3 regions of the Mesorhizobium sp. M0701 genome follow, and region 1 is predicted to be linked to each of the others. Evidence: predicted binding sites of a transcription regulator. Region 1 holds the regulator's gene; each other region holds the start of a gene.
The links. Region 1 encodes PhoB, which activates phosphate uptake and scavenging genes when phosphate is short. Its sites were predicted from a motif close to TGTCATNNANCTGTCAT; they were not measured.
Positions count from the first base shown of each region.

Region 2: a site for PhoB is predicted at 3,470-3,486, ahead of olsB (l-ornithine N(alpha)-acyltransferase). Genes of this name have one in related genera too.
Region 3: a site for PhoB is predicted at 2,454-2,470, ahead of phnC (phosphonate ABC transporter ATP-binding protein). Genes of this name have one in related genera too.

Region 1 covers NZ_JAMYPO010000009.1:28,712-33,746, forward strand. The annotation lists gene pstA (phosphate ABC transporter permease PstA) at 1-95, shown strand, start outside; gene pstB (phosphate ABC transporter ATP-binding protein PstB) at 92-895, shown strand; gene phoU (phosphate signaling complex protein PhoU) at 928-1,635, shown strand; gene phoB (phosphate regulon transcriptional regulator PhoB) at 1,652-2,341, shown strand; gene NKI24_RS11350 (ROK family protein) at 2,351-3,595, opposite strand; gene xylF (D-xylose ABC transporter substrate-binding protein) at 3,882-4,922, shown strand.
Region 2 covers NZ_JAMYPO010000001.1:334,096-339,130, reverse strand. The annotation lists gene grpE (nucleotide exchange factor GrpE) at 1-206, shown strand, start outside; gene NKI24_RS01685 (cupin domain-containing protein) at 330-1,109, opposite strand; gene NKI24_RS01680 (TetR/AcrR family transcriptional regulator) at 1,163-1,813, opposite strand; gene NKI24_RS01675 (trimeric intracellular cation channel family protein) at 1,889-2,521, shown strand; gene olsB (l-ornithine N(alpha)-acyltransferase) at 2,531-3,406, opposite strand; gene NKI24_RS01665 (hybrid sensor histidine kinase/response regulator) at 3,556-5,035, opposite strand, start outside.
Region 3 covers NZ_JAMYPO010000001.1:399,459-404,493, reverse strand. The annotation lists gene phnE (phosphonate ABC transporter, permease protein PhnE) at 1-368, opposite strand, end outside; gene phnD (phosphonate ABC transporter substrate-binding protein) at 525-1,433, opposite strand; gene phnC (phosphonate ABC transporter ATP-binding protein) at 1,524-2,372, opposite strand; gene NKI24_RS01985 (DapH/DapD/GlmU-related protein) at 2,607-3,224, opposite strand; gene phnL (phosphonate C-P lyase system protein PhnL) at 3,221-3,928, opposite strand; gene phnK (phosphonate C-P lyase system protein PhnK) at 4,140-4,916, opposite strand; gene NKI24_RS01970 (alpha-D-ribose 1-methylphosphonate 5-phosphate C-P-lyase PhnJ) at 4,913-5,035, opposite strand, start outside.

The sequences.
Region 1 (5,035 bases):
AACTGGCGTGGACCGGCGCACTCATAATCACCCTGACGGTTCTGGGCTTGAGCATCCTCGCCCGCAGCCTTACCGGACGCAGAGAGGACAGATGACACAGATGTTGTCCCCAGACATGACGATGGCCGAAACGGTAGCCGAGAAGACGAAGATCGAGGTCAAGAACCTCAACTTCTACTACGGCCAGAGCAAGGCGCTGAAGGACATCAGCCTGTCGCTGCCCGAGCGCAGCGTCACGGCCTTCATCGGCCCTTCGGGTTGCGGGAAATCGACGCTGCTGCGTGTGTTCAACCGCATCTATGAGCTCTACCCAAAACAGACGGCCGAGGGCCAGGTGCTGCTCGACGGCAAGAACATTCTCGACCGGTCGCAGGATCTCAACCTCCTCAGGACCAAGATCGGCATGGTGTTCCAGAAGCCGACGCCGTTCCCGATGTCGATCTACGAGAACATCGCCTTCGGCGTCAGGCTCTACGAGAACCTCGGCAAGTCCGAGATGGACGGCCGCGTCGAACAGGCGTTGAAGCGCGCCGCGCTGTGGAGCGAGGTCAAGGACAAGCTCAACGCCAGCGGCTTGAGCCTGTCCGGCGGCCAGCAGCAGCGGCTCTGTATCGCCCGCACGGTGGCGGTGAAGCCGGAAGTCATTCTGCTCGACGAACCGGCTTCGGCCCTCGACCCGTTGTCGACCGCCAAGATCGAGGAACTGATCGACGAGTTGCAAGCCGACTACACGATCGTCATCGTCACCCACAACATGCAGCAGGCGGCGCGCGTGTCGCGCCAGACCGCCTTCATGTATCTGGGTGAGCTGGTCGAGTTCGACCGGACCGAGAAGATCTTCACGTCGCCCCGCGAGAAGCGCACGCAGGACTACATCACTGGCCGCTTCGGCTGAGCCGTTCCGATCATGCATATGAGGACAGGACCATGGGCGAACACACAGTCGCTTCTTTCGACGAGGATCTCGAGCAGATCAGCAAGCTGATCCGCGACATGGCCGACCTCGCCGGTTCGATGGTCGGCGGGGCGACCAAGGCCCTGTTGAATTCCGACAACGTGCTGGCGCAACGCGTCGTTTCCGACGACGCCATCATGGATGCGCGTCAACGCGAACTGGACGACCGCGCCATCACCCTCATCGCCAAACGCCAGCCGATGGCCCACGATCTTCGCCATGTGGTCGGAGCGATCCGCATGGCGGGCGACCTCGAACGCATCGGCGACCTTGCCAAGAATATCGCCAAGCGCGTGAGTGCGGTCGGCCTCAGCGCCACGCCGCGGGACCTGTCGCATTCCATCGACGCGATGGCGCAACTGGTTCTCATCCAGGTGCAGGGTGTCATCGAGGAATATGCTGCAGGCGATGCGGCCGCGTTGGCCAAGCTGCGTGCCGCCGACGAGCGCATCGACGTCAAATACACGTCCGTGTTCCGCGAGCTCTTGACCTACATGATGGAAGATCCGCGCAACATCACCGCTTGCACGCACCTGCTGTTCTGCGCCAAGAATCTGGAGCGGATCGGCGACCATGTCACCAACATCGCCGAAAATGCGTATTATGTGCTGACCGGCGAGCAATTGCCGGTCAATCGTCCGAAGCAGGACGAAACGACAATGTCCGCACCGGTGACATGATGGGGGTGCCCAGCCGATGATCGCACCACGCATAATGGTGGTGGAGGACGAGGAGCCGTTGGGTGTGCTGCTCCGCTACAATCTCGAATCCGAAGGCTACCAGGTCGAGGTGGTGACACGCGGCGACGAAGCCGAGATCCGTTTGCAGGAGAATGTGCCCGACCTTTTGGTGCTCGACTGGATGATACCAGCGGTTTCCGGCATCGAGCTCTGTCGTCGGTTGCGGGTGCGCCCCGAAACCGAGCGGCTGCCGATCATCATGCTGACCGCGCGCGGCGAGGAGAGCGACCGGGTGCGCGGTCTTTCGACCGGCGCCGACGACTATCTGGTCAAACCGTTTTCGACACCAGAATTCATGGCCAGGGTCAAGGCGCTGCTACGGCGCGCCAAGCCGGAAGTGCTGTCCAGCGTGCTGAAGGTCGGCGACATCGTGCTCGATCGCGAATCGCACAGGGTCTATCGCAAGAAGAGCGAAATCAGGCTCGGGCCGACCGAATTCCGGCTGCTCGAGTTCATGATGCGGCATCCGGGCCGTGTCTTCTCGCGCAGCCAGTTACTCGATAATGTCTGGGGCGAGACAATCTACATCGACGAACGCACCGTCGACGTGCATGTCGGGCGGCTGCGCAAAGCCGTCAACAACGGCCGGATGCCGGATGTCATCCGCACCATCCGCGGTGCCGGCTATGCGATCAGGGAAGATTGACCCGCCTGGTCATGCTACGTTCTTTCTGACGCTGGGCCTCATTTGCGCGCCCGGCGCGAAAATCTCCTGGTCGACGAAGCTTAACGCCCGCATCGCGCAGCCTTCGCGGATCAGCGGCAATTCGTTCGGCTCTGTATCGAAGGAGATCGAGCCTGAATGCTGGCCGCCGGCGGTCTGGGCGATTGCCTTCCGCAAGGCCGGCTCGATCAGATCGAAGGCGGCGGCACTGGCGCCGACCATCGCGACCGGTGCCGGATCGATCAGCGCGAACAGCGAGCCGAGACCGAAACCCAGCGCTTCGCCGGCCTTGCGGTAGGCCTCGCGTTCCGGCCCATCTTTCTCGCGCGCCCGGGCCGCCAGTGCTCGCATGTCGGCGTCGCTGACGTCGGCGACCGGTTCGCTGTCTTCGCTCATCTGCCTGGCGTTGCGCCAGATGGCGTAGTTGCCGGCATACGCCTCGATGCAGCCGCGCCGCCCGCAACGGCAGAGCGCGCCGCCCGGACGATGGATCATTTGGCCAAATTCGCCGCCCGAGGAATGCGTCCCGGTGAACAGTTCGCCCTTCAGCACCAGCCCCATGCCGATGCCATGCGAAAGCAGGATGGCGATGAAGTCGTCGCGATAGCGATCCGGATTGCGCCAGCGCAAAGCCACCGCCATCATGTTGCAGTCGTTCTCCACCGTTGCCGGGATGCCGAATTCGCCCTCCAGCATGTCGGCAAAGGCGATGTCGGTCTGCGGCGTGATCGGCGACCACAGCATGGCGCGTGCAGGGGAGTCGGTAATGCCCTGAATCGCCAGGGCGATGCGGGCGACACTGCGGACGTCAAGGTCTGGATCCTGCAGCCGGCGCCGGACGATGGCCATGCATTCACGGATCAGCTCGTCGCGCGGCATGGTCAGCGTGTCCAGCCGGCGCTGTTCCTCGGCGACCACCTGTCCCGTATAGTCGATAATGGCGGCCGACAGGAAATTCAGCGACAACACCACGGTCAGCACCGCCGCCGCTTCCGGATTGAGGGCGAGGCCGACCTGCGGACGACCGCGTTTCAACGAAACGGGCTCACTTGCCTTGCTCTCGGCGAGGATGCCTTCCCGTATCAGGTCGGAAGAGATCGCCGATATGGTCGAATGACTGAGGCCGGTGGTAGCTGCGATCTCAGTACGCGATGGCTGGCCGGCCCGGCGCACCGCCGAGATCACCATCGCCCGGTTGCGCCGGCGCAAATCGTCATGGCGGATTCCGACCGACATTGTTTTGCTTTCCTCCCGGTTGCCGCGGCCGCTCATGAACCGGAAGCCGTCGGTAATGTCCGACAAATAGTGTCGGATGCAGGCAAATAGTGTCAGATGCAGGTGGCGCTGTCATCGTTTATTCCGACGCTCGAAAAAACTCGCAGAGTCATCAAAATCCATCAGAATCGATGTTGACAGCAGCCGGAGATCGGGCCAGTATTTTTTCGAGGCTCGAAAAAATTAGAGCTTCTAAGCTGGTCTTTGAGCCAATTGGTCACGCCGTACGCGGCGCAGGGAGGATATGATGAAGAAATTCACGACCGCCATTCTGGCGGGTGTCGCCATGACGCTGGCGCTGGCGTCGGTGGCGCAGGCTAAAGACAAGGTCATCGGCGTTTCCTGGTCGAACTTCCAGGAAGAGCGCTGGAAGACCGACGAGGCCGCAATGAAGGCGGCCATCGAGGCCGCAGGCGACAAGTATATTTCCGCCGACGCACAGTCCAACCCCGGCAAGCAGCTCACCGACGTCGAGAGCCTGATCTCGCAGGGCGCCAACGCACTGATCATCCTGGCGCAGGACGCCTCGGCCATCGGGCCGGCCGTGCAGAAGGCACTGGACGAAGGCATCCCGGTCGTCGGCTATGACCGGCTGATCGAGAACAAGGACGTGTTCTATCTGACCTTCGACAACAAGGAAGTCGGCCGCATGCAGGCCCGCGAAGTCTTCAAGGTGAAGCCGGAAGGCAACTACGTCTTCATCAAGGGTTCGGGTTCCGATCCGAATGCCGATTTCCTGTTTGCCGGTTCGATGGAGGTGCTGAAGGAGGCCATCGACGGCGGCAAGATCAAGAATGTCGGCGAGGCCTATACGGACGGCTGGCTGCCGGCCAACGCTCAGAAGAACATGGAACAGTTCCTGACCGCCAACGACAACAAGGTCGATGCCGTGGTCGCCGCTAATGACGGCACTGCCGGCGGCGTCGTCGCCGCGCTGACGGCGCAAGGGCTGGCCGGATCGGTTCCGGTTTCGGGCCAGGACGGCGACCACGCCGCGCTGAACCGCATCGCGCTCGGCACACAGACCGTGTCGGTGTGGAAGGATGCGCGCGAGCTCGGCAAGAATGCCGCCGAGATCGCCTCGCAACTGGCCGACGGCAAGCAGATGACCGACATTGCCGGCGTGAAGGATTTCACCACGCCCGGCGGCAATACCGTCAAGTCGCTGTTCCTGACCCCGGTCGCCATCACCAAGGACAACCTCAACGTCGTCATCGACGCCGGCTGGATCAAGAAAGAAGAGGTCTGCGCCGGCGTGACGGCTGGCACTGTTCCAGTCTGCAACTGAGCCGACGATTCCGAGAAGTCCGAACGCCGCGGCCGCTCGCCGCGGCGTTTTTTCAACAAGAGTTGTTTTTCCGCTTCCGGCGGATAACTTCTAGGCTGCTTCCGGCATCCGCG
Region 2 (5,035 bases), on a different contig from region 1:
ATTTCCACCAGGCGATGTTCGAGGTGCCCAATCCCGACGTACCGGCCAACACGGTCGTGCAGGTCGTGCAGCCCGGCTATTCGATCGGCGAGCGTGTTCTGCGGCCGGCCATGGTCGGCGTCGCCAAGGGCGGCCCCAAGCATGTGGCGAGCGAAGCGCCCGTCGAGCCGGGGCCGGTCAACGAGCAGGCCGAGAAGGATGCGTGAACTGGGAATAGTGCACCGTTCGGCAGCAACCGCCACCAAAGCGTGAGGGATGATCGACCGCCCCCCAACCTGTCCGAGTTCAGGGGGCGATCAAACAGGTCGCCGTGCAGGGCTTTCCTGCCCTCAGCCCAGCAGTTCACACCCATAGTGGCGGACCACGTCGGGGAATGTCTTCATGTCCGGCATTCCTTCGCCGTCCGGAGGGATGCGCCTGTCTCCGGCAGGCACACTGGTCGCTTCTAAAAGCTCCTCGAACCCACCGGGCGTGAAGAGGAACAGCATCCGGGCCGGCCCACGCTTGACCGTATAGCGGTGCGGCACATCGCGTGGCCCAAAGAGAAACGAACCGGGTCCAGCCATAATCGCCTTACCGCCGATCTCGAACTCGATCTCGCCTTCCATCACCAGGAATGACTCGTCCTCGCGATGATGGACGTGCAGCGGCGCCTCACCTTCGCTCTCGAGGACTTCAACCAGCGTGAACTGGCCCGCCGTCTGGGCTGCTGTCGCCTTGATCACCGCCAGCGAGCCAAGCCACCAGCGCGCCTCTCCATCCAAGGCGTGACTGCAAAAGGCGTGGGGAATGCTCCTGCCAGCTCCGCCGCTAGCCACAGCCGCCACAGAATGGTAGCCGACCTTGATCGAGGCGGAATTCACCATCGAGCAATAGTTTTTGATGCCGGGCAGGGTGGACCAGACCTCGCCAGCCGACTTGGCGCTGTCAATGTCCGCCCATTCGAGTATCTCCGTCCAGCCTCCCTCGGATTTAAGGAGGCGACGATTGATGAAACCCTTGAGCTTCCGCACCTCGTCATTCACTTCATCTCTGGTCTGCAGGAACATCTGCTCGGTGAATCCGGGCTTCAATGCAAATTCGGTGATTTCAACGACATTCGTGTCCATGACTTCCTCCCTTTGCTACCTGACCTTTGTTTCGCCTCCCGCATTCTGTTCGCTCAAGACGTGCTCGTTCGGCCTTGGCCTTTGAGCCAGCAGAGCGCCATTTCTGTTGCCGTTTCGACTGCGAGGTCCACCGTCATGCCGCGTATCCGCATCGCGTTGAACGTCGGAAAGTCGAATAGAAAGCTGATTGCCTGCACGACATCATCGCCGGGACCGTCGTTGGCCAGGGCCTCGCGCACGAATCCGGCCACCATGTGTCGCAGGTATTCCTCCCATTCCCGCATGGCTGGAAGCTCGCGCTCGCGCAGGTCGCTTTCGAGATGCCGTCCGCCACGGTGGTAGAAGGCGAACAGCTCGTTGGCGACCCGGCGCAACCGTTCTTTAGGGTGCGTCGCCCCGCCGATTATCTCAGTCACCGATTCGGGCGACGGAGGACGCAGACGCTCCATCAGCACTTCGCCGCACGCCGGCACCAGGTCATCCAGAGTAGGAAAATGCTTGTAGACGGTGCCAACGGCGACATCGGCTTCCGTAGCGATGTCCTTCCAAGTCGTGCCAAAGATGCCGTTCTGGGTGTGCAGCTTGATTGTCGCGTCGAGAATGCGCTGCCTCGTCTTGGCGAAGGCGGCAGTCCGGGAACCCATGCTGTAGCGGCGAGGGGACATAGACGTCCACTTAAATAATTGAATGAACAATTCAATCATTTAATTTACCTGGAGTCAATCCAGATTCGCAGGAGCCACTCGCTATTCCCCACTCGCTATTTCATTATTCACCCCATGAACCCGATCGAGCTTCTCGACTATGCCGGCGTCGCCGTCTTCGCGGCGACCGGTGCGCTGGCCGCCTCGCGCAAACAGCTCGACATTATCGGTTACCTGTTTCTGGCTAGCGTTGCCGGCATCGGGGGCGGAACGTTTCGCGACGTCATCCTCAACGTGCCCGTGTTCTGGGTGGGAAACCGCGACTATGTGCTAATCTGTGCAGCGGTGGCGGTCGTCGTCTTCTTCAGCGCACATCGTTTGGAGTCCCGCTACAAATTGCTGCTCTGGCTCGACGCCATAGGTCCTGCCGCATTTTCGGTGATGGGCGCGGCCAAGGGGCTGACGATCACCGGGTCACCTGCAGTTTCGATCGTCACCGGCATGCTCACCGCAACCCTTGGCGGCATTCTGCGCGATCTATTGACAGGCGAGCCTTCGGTGCTCCTGCGACCGGAGATCTACGTTACCGCAGCGCTTGCCGGCGCCGGCCTCTACACACTTGGCGATTTCGCCGGACTGCCGCCGCTTGCGTCGGGCCTGGCAGGTTTCATGGCGGCTTTCTGCGTACGCGGCGGCGCGCTGAAATTCGGCTGGGCCCTTCCGTCCTACAAAAGCAAGCCTGGCCGGCGTCCGGAAGATATTCCCTGATTTAAGGTGTCAGGCCGCAAACCGCTGCGCTTCTCCGCCATAATAATTGACGTAGCGGGCACCGATCTCCTTGACCGGCATCACCACGAACACGTCGACCGTCGAGAATTCACGGTCGATGACGCAGCCGTCGCCGATGCGCGCGCCGACGCGCAGATAGCCCTTGACCAGCGGCGGCATCGCGGCGATCGCCGCCTTGGTATTGACCGCCTCGATCGGCATCAGATCCATGGAACAATAGCGCCCGGCGACGGCGCGCACATCCCAGGATGAATTCGTCCGGCAGTGGTGGGCAAGATAGGTCAGCGCCTCCGCATGTGCCGCCGGCACGGTGCCGTGGAACGACGCGCAGCCGGTCATCACGCCGATGCCGTAATGGTTGATGTAGGCCCAGATGCCTTGCCACAGCGCCTCGATGGTGCGCTTCGAGCGGTATTCCGGCAGAACGCAGGAGCGGCCGAGCTCGAGGAAGCGCTGGCCGGGATGCCGCGCGATCAGCTTGGTCAGCTCGAATTCACCTTCGGAATAGAAGCCGCCGGCGGCCGCGGCAATCTCCTGCCGCAGCAGGCGGTAGGTGCCGACGATGCGGCGATGCTCGGGGCCGGAAAGCGAAGTATCGAAGACCAGCAGATGATCGCAGAGGGGATCGAAGCGATCGGCATCGCGGCGGTCCTGCATCTGGAACAGGTCCTTCCTGGCACCAAGCTCGTCGTAGAACACCCGGTAGCGCACTTCCTGCGCGGCAGCGATCTCGGCCTCGTTGCGGGCGAGCCGCACTTCGAGATTGCCGATGCGGCCGAGCGATGCGCCTTTTATGACGGCATCGGCGTTCCGGCCGACGAGCAAAGGCCCGCTGGCGTTCGGCCGAGCATCACATTCCGGCATGACTGTATGCACGAGTGATTCTCCTTCGAGCCATCCCTCTTGGCACGGGGATACGGTGTAGGTGCAACAGGATTGTGACAGTACCGTGATACGGCTCTGCGGGCAATACTTCGTCGGCTGGGTAATCTATCAACCGTCTATGTTGTGCCTCAGGCGGCCGCTTGCCCTTCGACCGCATGAACCAGGGCATCGGGGTCGAGCGGCTTGGTGACGAAGCCGCTGGCACCGTGAGCGAGCACGGCGTGGCGGGTCTTTTCCTGGCTGTCGGCCGACAGCACCATGATCGGCACCGGCGGCACCGCGGTCTCCTCCTCATGGCGGCGGATGGCGGCGATGGCGTCCAGGCCGTCCATGACAGGCATATGCAAGTCCATCAGCACCACGTCGTAACGGTGCTTGTGGCCGGTGCTGATGACCGCCTCGACGGCGGCCTTGCCGTTGCCGACCACTTTCACGCGATGCCCGGCCTTCAGCAGCGTGGCGCGGGCCAGCATGGCGTTGATGTCGTTGTCCTCGGCGATCAGCACCGACAGGCCCTGCTGGCGGGCGCCAATGGCGTGCCCCGCCTGCGCGCCGCGCCTTTGCAGTTGCGGCTCGGCGATGACCGGCGCGTGGCTGGTCAAAAGCACGCGCAGCAATGTCTCGCCGCGCACCGGCCTCGCAAGAAAGGTGGCGTAACCATTGGCACGGAACTCGCCAAGCATGCCACGGTCGGTCGGTGCGATCAGCGTCACTGCTTCGCAATCGGCAAATCCGCTCTGGCGCAGGCGCCTGAGCAGCCTGCCGTCGCTTTGCTCCATGGCAGCATCGATCAGCAGCACGTCGCAGCTCTCGGCGAAAGGGGTGGCCTGGGCGGCGGCGGTGGCCAGATCGACCGTGCCGCCATTGGCGCGAATGGTGCGGGCGAGGGCTTCGGCCTCGACCAGGTTCTTCGACACGATCACCGCATGCCGGCCCGACAGCGCGTCCTGGCGGATCTGCGGCGCCTCGACGGCGGAAATAGCGGGAATCTCGAAGACGAATTCGGACCCCTGGCCAAGCCGGCTCGACACAGAGATAGTGCCGCCCATGGCGGTCACCAGGCGCTTGGAAATGGCGAGACCGAGGCCGGCACCGCCATGCGCACGGGTCGAGGTGCCGTCAGCCTGTTCGAAGTCCTCGAATATGCGCTCCATGTCCTGCTCGCGCAGACCGGGGCCGGTGTCGGTGATGCTGAAGCGGATGCGGTCGGTGGTTTCGGTGCGGACGCGGGCGATGCTTGCCAGGACGCCGCCGCTGTCGGTGAACTTGACGGCGTTGCCGATGAGATTGAGCAGCACCTGCCTGACCCTGCCGGGGTCGGCGGTGATCAGCTGCGGCACGTCGGGTTCGACATGACAGCCGAGGCCGATATCCTTGGCAAAAGCCCGCGCCGCCAAAAGCTCGATGACATTGTCGGCGATCTCGCGCACCGACATCGGCTGCGGTTCGGGATCGAAGCGGCCGGCCTCGATCTTGGAGTAGTCGAGCAGGTCCTCGATCAGCGCCAGCAGCGCGCTGGCCGAGGTCGAGATGGCGCCGACATAGGTCCGCTGCTCGGGCGAAAGGCTGGTGTCGGCGAGAAGCCGGGCCATGCCCATGATGCCGTTC
Region 3 (5,035 bases), on a different contig from region 1:
TTAAGCGTGGTGAGCATCAGCTCGAAATATTCGGGTAGATAAAAGCCGCCCCAGAGATAGACGCGGCCAAGCGGGAAGTTGAACTCTTGGCTGCCCTTGTCGTGCGGCGATGTGATGTCGAACAGCGCCCGCCAGACGTCGTTCCAGTCCTTGGGAACAAGCCAACTAAGGAAATCCAGTATGTGCGGCAGCCGATCGAAGAAATGTCCGGCATTGGCCTCGTCGGCGAACCACATGGCTGTGCACATGGCGACAAGCAGTGAGCCGATGCCGAGCGCCGTGTAGAACCGGCGCAAGAACGTCTGGCGTCGCCAGGCGTCTGCTGCCTGCCGGACCGCGTCTGAACGAATTGTAGCGGCGAAGGTCATACGGGATCACGAGCGGACAAAAAAAGGTGGCGACCGCATCGGCCCGAAAGTCGACTTTCGGAAAGCACGATGCGGCATCTAAGTGTTAGAGCGTACTTTGTGCGTCCAAGTGGACGCACGTCGCTCTACTGGACGCCGCCCTTTCCGCAATTGTCGTCAGCCGCCGATCGCGGCTTTGCGGGCTTCGACGATGACGCTGTAGAAGTCCGGCTTCACCGGAACGTAGCCGGTGAAATCGCCGCCTTCGATGGCCTCGAAGCAAGGCTTGTCCTTGGCCGGCAGGCTGGTGAAGAAGTTGGCGAGCTTGGCGCTCATATCGCCGCCGAGTGCGGTGCGCACGACCAGCGGGCCGTTCGGGATCGAGCCGGAGCGCCAGACCTCGACGAAATCGTTGGGGTCCACGGCGCCCTTGGCGACTTCCTTGTGGAGGGTGCCGGAGGTGTAGCCGTTCTTGAAGTCGCCGATGCCCGAGGAATCGTCAACCGCCACGTCGACCTTGCCGTCGCGAACCGCGAGAAGGTTGTTCTCGTGGCCGCCATTGAACTGAGTCGAGGCGAAGAAGGTTTCGTTCGAAGCGCCGGTGTCCTTCGGGATCTGGGTCAGCGGGATCAGGTAGCCGGAGGTCGAATCCGGGTCGGCATAGCCGAGCTTCTTGCCCTTGGCCGACTTGATGTCGGTGATGCCGGACGACTTCAGCGCAAGGCCGATCGAATAATAGCCGGTCGCGCCGTCGGTCTGCTGGGTGGTGAGGATCGGGGTCACGGCGTTCGGATCCTTGAGGTAGACGCTGGCATAGCCCGACGCGCCAAGCTCTGCGAAATCGAGCGTGCCGCCGAGCAGGCCCTGGATAACGCCGTCATAGTCGGCGGCCGGGAACAGCGAGACCTTCTCGAAGCCGAATTCGGACTTCAGGTGATCGGCGAGGCACTGAAAGTTGCGCAGCCGGTCCGCTTCGTTTTCACCGCCAAGGATGCCGATGCGGAATTCCTTGATATCCTGGGCGTGAGCGGCGCTTGCCGCGATGGCGAGCAATGAAACGGCGCCAAAAACCATCTTCCTGAACATTATCTCTCTCCTGTTGGTCCCGGCCTCGCGCCGGTAGCGTTCGAATTTTTTGACAGGTGCCTTTGACGCGGGCGGGCGATCAGGCCGTTCTCAATATCCCGGGAATGCGGGCTCGAGCGGTCCGGCGGATGCAGCGATTTTCTGTTTGATGGCGACACTGGTGGAGGTGATGGCCTCGGAGATTTCGCCGCCATTGCCGTCGGCGCCGTAGACCATGCGCACGGCCTCGCGGTTGAGGGCTTCAGGCGGGCCGTCGAAGACGACCTTGCCGGCGGCCATGCCGATGATGCGGTTGCAGTAGGTGCGGGCCGTATCCAGCGTATGCAGATTTGTGATGACGGTGATGCCCTCGCGCAAATTGATGTCCTGCAGCGAATCCATCACCACCTTGGCGTTGAGCGGATCGAGCGAGGCAATCGGCTCATCCGCCAGCAACACCTTCGGCTGCTGCATCATGGCGCGCGCAATCGCAACGCGCTGCTGCTGGCCGCCGGAAAGCGTGCCGGCCGGCTGCAGGGCGGTGCGGGCGATGTCGAGGCGCTCGAGGGCTGCAACCGCCTCGGCGCATTCACCGCGGGAGAACATGCCAAATAGGTTGGACACGGTCGAACGGTGATTGAGCCGGCCGAGCAGCACATTGGTCAGCACATCGAGGCGCGGCACCAGGTTGAACTGCTGGAAGATCATGGCGCAGTCGCGCTGCCATCGCCGGAGCGGTGAGCCGCGCAACCCGGAGACCTCGACGCCGTTGAACAGGATGGAGCCCTGGCTGGGATCGATGAGGCGGTTAATCATGCGCAGCAGCGTCGATTTGCCGGCGCCGGAGCGGCCAATGATGCCGACCATCTGGCCTTGCGGAATCGCGATGTGAACATTGCTGACGGCGGTGTTCTTGCCGAACCGGCGGGTGACGCCGCGGATTTCGAGCGTAGCTGACATGGTGCAGGCTCCAGTCCAATCGCAATTGAAGGTCTGTTTACCCTGGCTAGCGCAGCCGCATGAACCTGCGGTGTCGGAACGATGTCAGTTTTGTTACTGCCCACAGCCTGGAGCGGGGCGGGATCAACTCGGCGCGAGAAGCTCGAATGGTGAATGGTGATAAGAACGGCTTCCCTGAGCCTCGAAACCTGTCCGCTGCCCCCATTCACATTCACCATTCACCATTCACGACCCTCAGCCGCCATATTTCTCCAGAAACGCCTCCGCCGACAATTCCCGAAAATCGTCGAGCGCGGCGCGCAGCCTTGCATGGTCCCAGTCCCACCAGGCGAGCGCCTGGTAGCGCTCCGCGGTGCGGCGGTCGAAGCGTTCGCGGATCGGCTTGGCCGGTACGCCGGCGACGATGGTGTAGGGCGCGACGTCCTTCGACACCACCGCGCCGGCACCGACCGCCGCGCCATCGCCGACGGTGACGCCCGGCAGGATGGTCGAGCCGTGGCCGAGCCAGGTGTCGTGGCCGATGGTGACGCGTTTGGCGCGGCGCCTGGCGAAGAATTCGCTCTCGTGCTTGGCGTCGTCCCAATAATCCGAGGCGCGATAGGTGAAATGGTGCAGCGTCGGCCGCCAGGTCGGATGGTTGGTGGCGTTGATGCGCACGCTTGCGGCGATGTTGGCGAATTTGCCGATCGTTGCGCACCAGACGCCGCAGTCCTGCATCATGTAGGAATAGTCGCCGAGCGTGCTTTCCGAAACCCGGCAGCGCTCGGCGATCTCGGTCCAGCGGCCAAGCGTCGAGTTCTCGACTTCCGCCGTCTCGTGGATCAGCGGCGCCTCCGACAGTTTCCTGGTCATGCGGCGATTTTCCCGGCGGCAAAAGCCGTCACGTCGATGACGTGGTCGGCGACCGCCTCACGCACGTCGTGATCGTGGAAGATGCCGAGCAAAGCGACGCCCGCTGCCTTCTTGGCGGCGATCAGGGAAATCACCACATCGCGGTTCCTGGCGTCGAGCGAAGCGGTCGGCTCGTCGAGCAGCAGGATCGGATGCTCGGTGATGAAGCCGCGCGCGATGTTGACGCGCTGCTGTTCACCGCCGGAGAACGTCGCCGGCGGCAGCGCCCAGAGCTTCTCCGGCAGGTTGAGCTGCGCCAGCAAGGCGCGTGCCTTGCCGTGCGCGACCTCGCGCTCCTCGCCGCGCTCGACCAGCGGTTCGGCCACGACGTCGAGCGCAGAGACACGCGGCACGGTGCGCAGGAACTGGCTGACATAGCCGATGGTAAGCCGGCGCACGGCAAGCACGGTGCGCGGGCTGGCCGAGGCGAGATCGATGAGCCCGCCCTCGTGCTGGACGATGATCTGGCCTTCATCGGCGGCATAATTTCCGTAGAGCATTTTCAGGATCGAGCTCTTGCCGGCGCCGGACGGGCCGCCGAGCACGGCGCATTCGCCGGCCCTGATCGCGAACGAGACACGGGCGACCACCGGCAGTTTGATGCCGTCGCGCAGATGCATGGTGAAGCTCTTCGCGACATCGGAGACAACGAGCGGGGTTGCCATCAGAGGGTTCTCCAATCGTCATTCGTCTGCGGGCCAACACCCCCCTCTGGCCTGCCGGCCATCTCTCCCTCAAGGGGGGAGATTGGCTGTCGCATTCGGTTTCGCCATTCTCCTGTGTCGCAGAACGGGCGGGACATAAAAGCTGCTGATCTCCCCCCTTGAGGGGGTGATGGCCGGAAGGCCAGAGGGGGGTACGCCGGAGCAATCATCGTCACACCTGCAGAATCGAGGAGACAAGCAACTGGGTATAAGGCGCGCGCGGATCGTCGAGGACGCGGTCGGTGAGGCCGCTTTCGACGACGCGGCCGTCCTTCATCACCATCATGCGCTGCGACAACAGCCGCGCCACGGCGAGATCGTGGGTGACGACGATGGCGGCCAGGCCGAGATCGGTGACCAGGCCGCGCAACAGATCGAGCAGGCGCGCCTGCACCGAGACGTCGAGGCCGCCGGTTGGCTCATCCATGAACACCAGCCGCGGCCCGGTGACGAGGTTGCGGGCGATCTGCAGGCGCTGGCGCATGCCTCCGGAAAAGGCGCGCGGCTCGTCGTCGATGCGGTCTTCGTCGATCGCGACACGAGACAACCAGTCGACCGCCGTTGCGCGGATCCTGCCATAGTGACGGTCGCCGACCGCCATCAGCCGCTCGCCGACATTGGCGCCGGCCGACACCGTCATGCGCAGCCCGTCGGCCGGGTTCTGATGGACAAAACCCCAATCGGTGCGCATCAGGAAGCGGCGCTCGGCCTCGCTCATGCGGTAGAGTTCGCGAAACTGGCCGTCGCGCATCCGGTAGCTGGCGGTGCCGGAGCTGGGCAGCAGTCGAGTTGACAGGCAGTTGAGCAAAGTCGTCTTGCCGGAACCGGATTCGCCGACCACCGCCAGCACTTCGCCCGGCCAGAGGTCAAAAGTGACGTTCTCGCAGCCGACGCGCGAGCCGTAGAATTTGGACAGTGCCGAAACGCGCAGCAGCGGTTCGTCGATCATTGCGCCGGCTCCGTTTTTCCTGGGGCAAGATGGGTCTCGGGCGCGAGATGGCCGCGGTGGCCTTCCGCGCGCCGCTTCTCGCAATGATCGGTATCGGAGCAGACGAACATGTGGCCGCC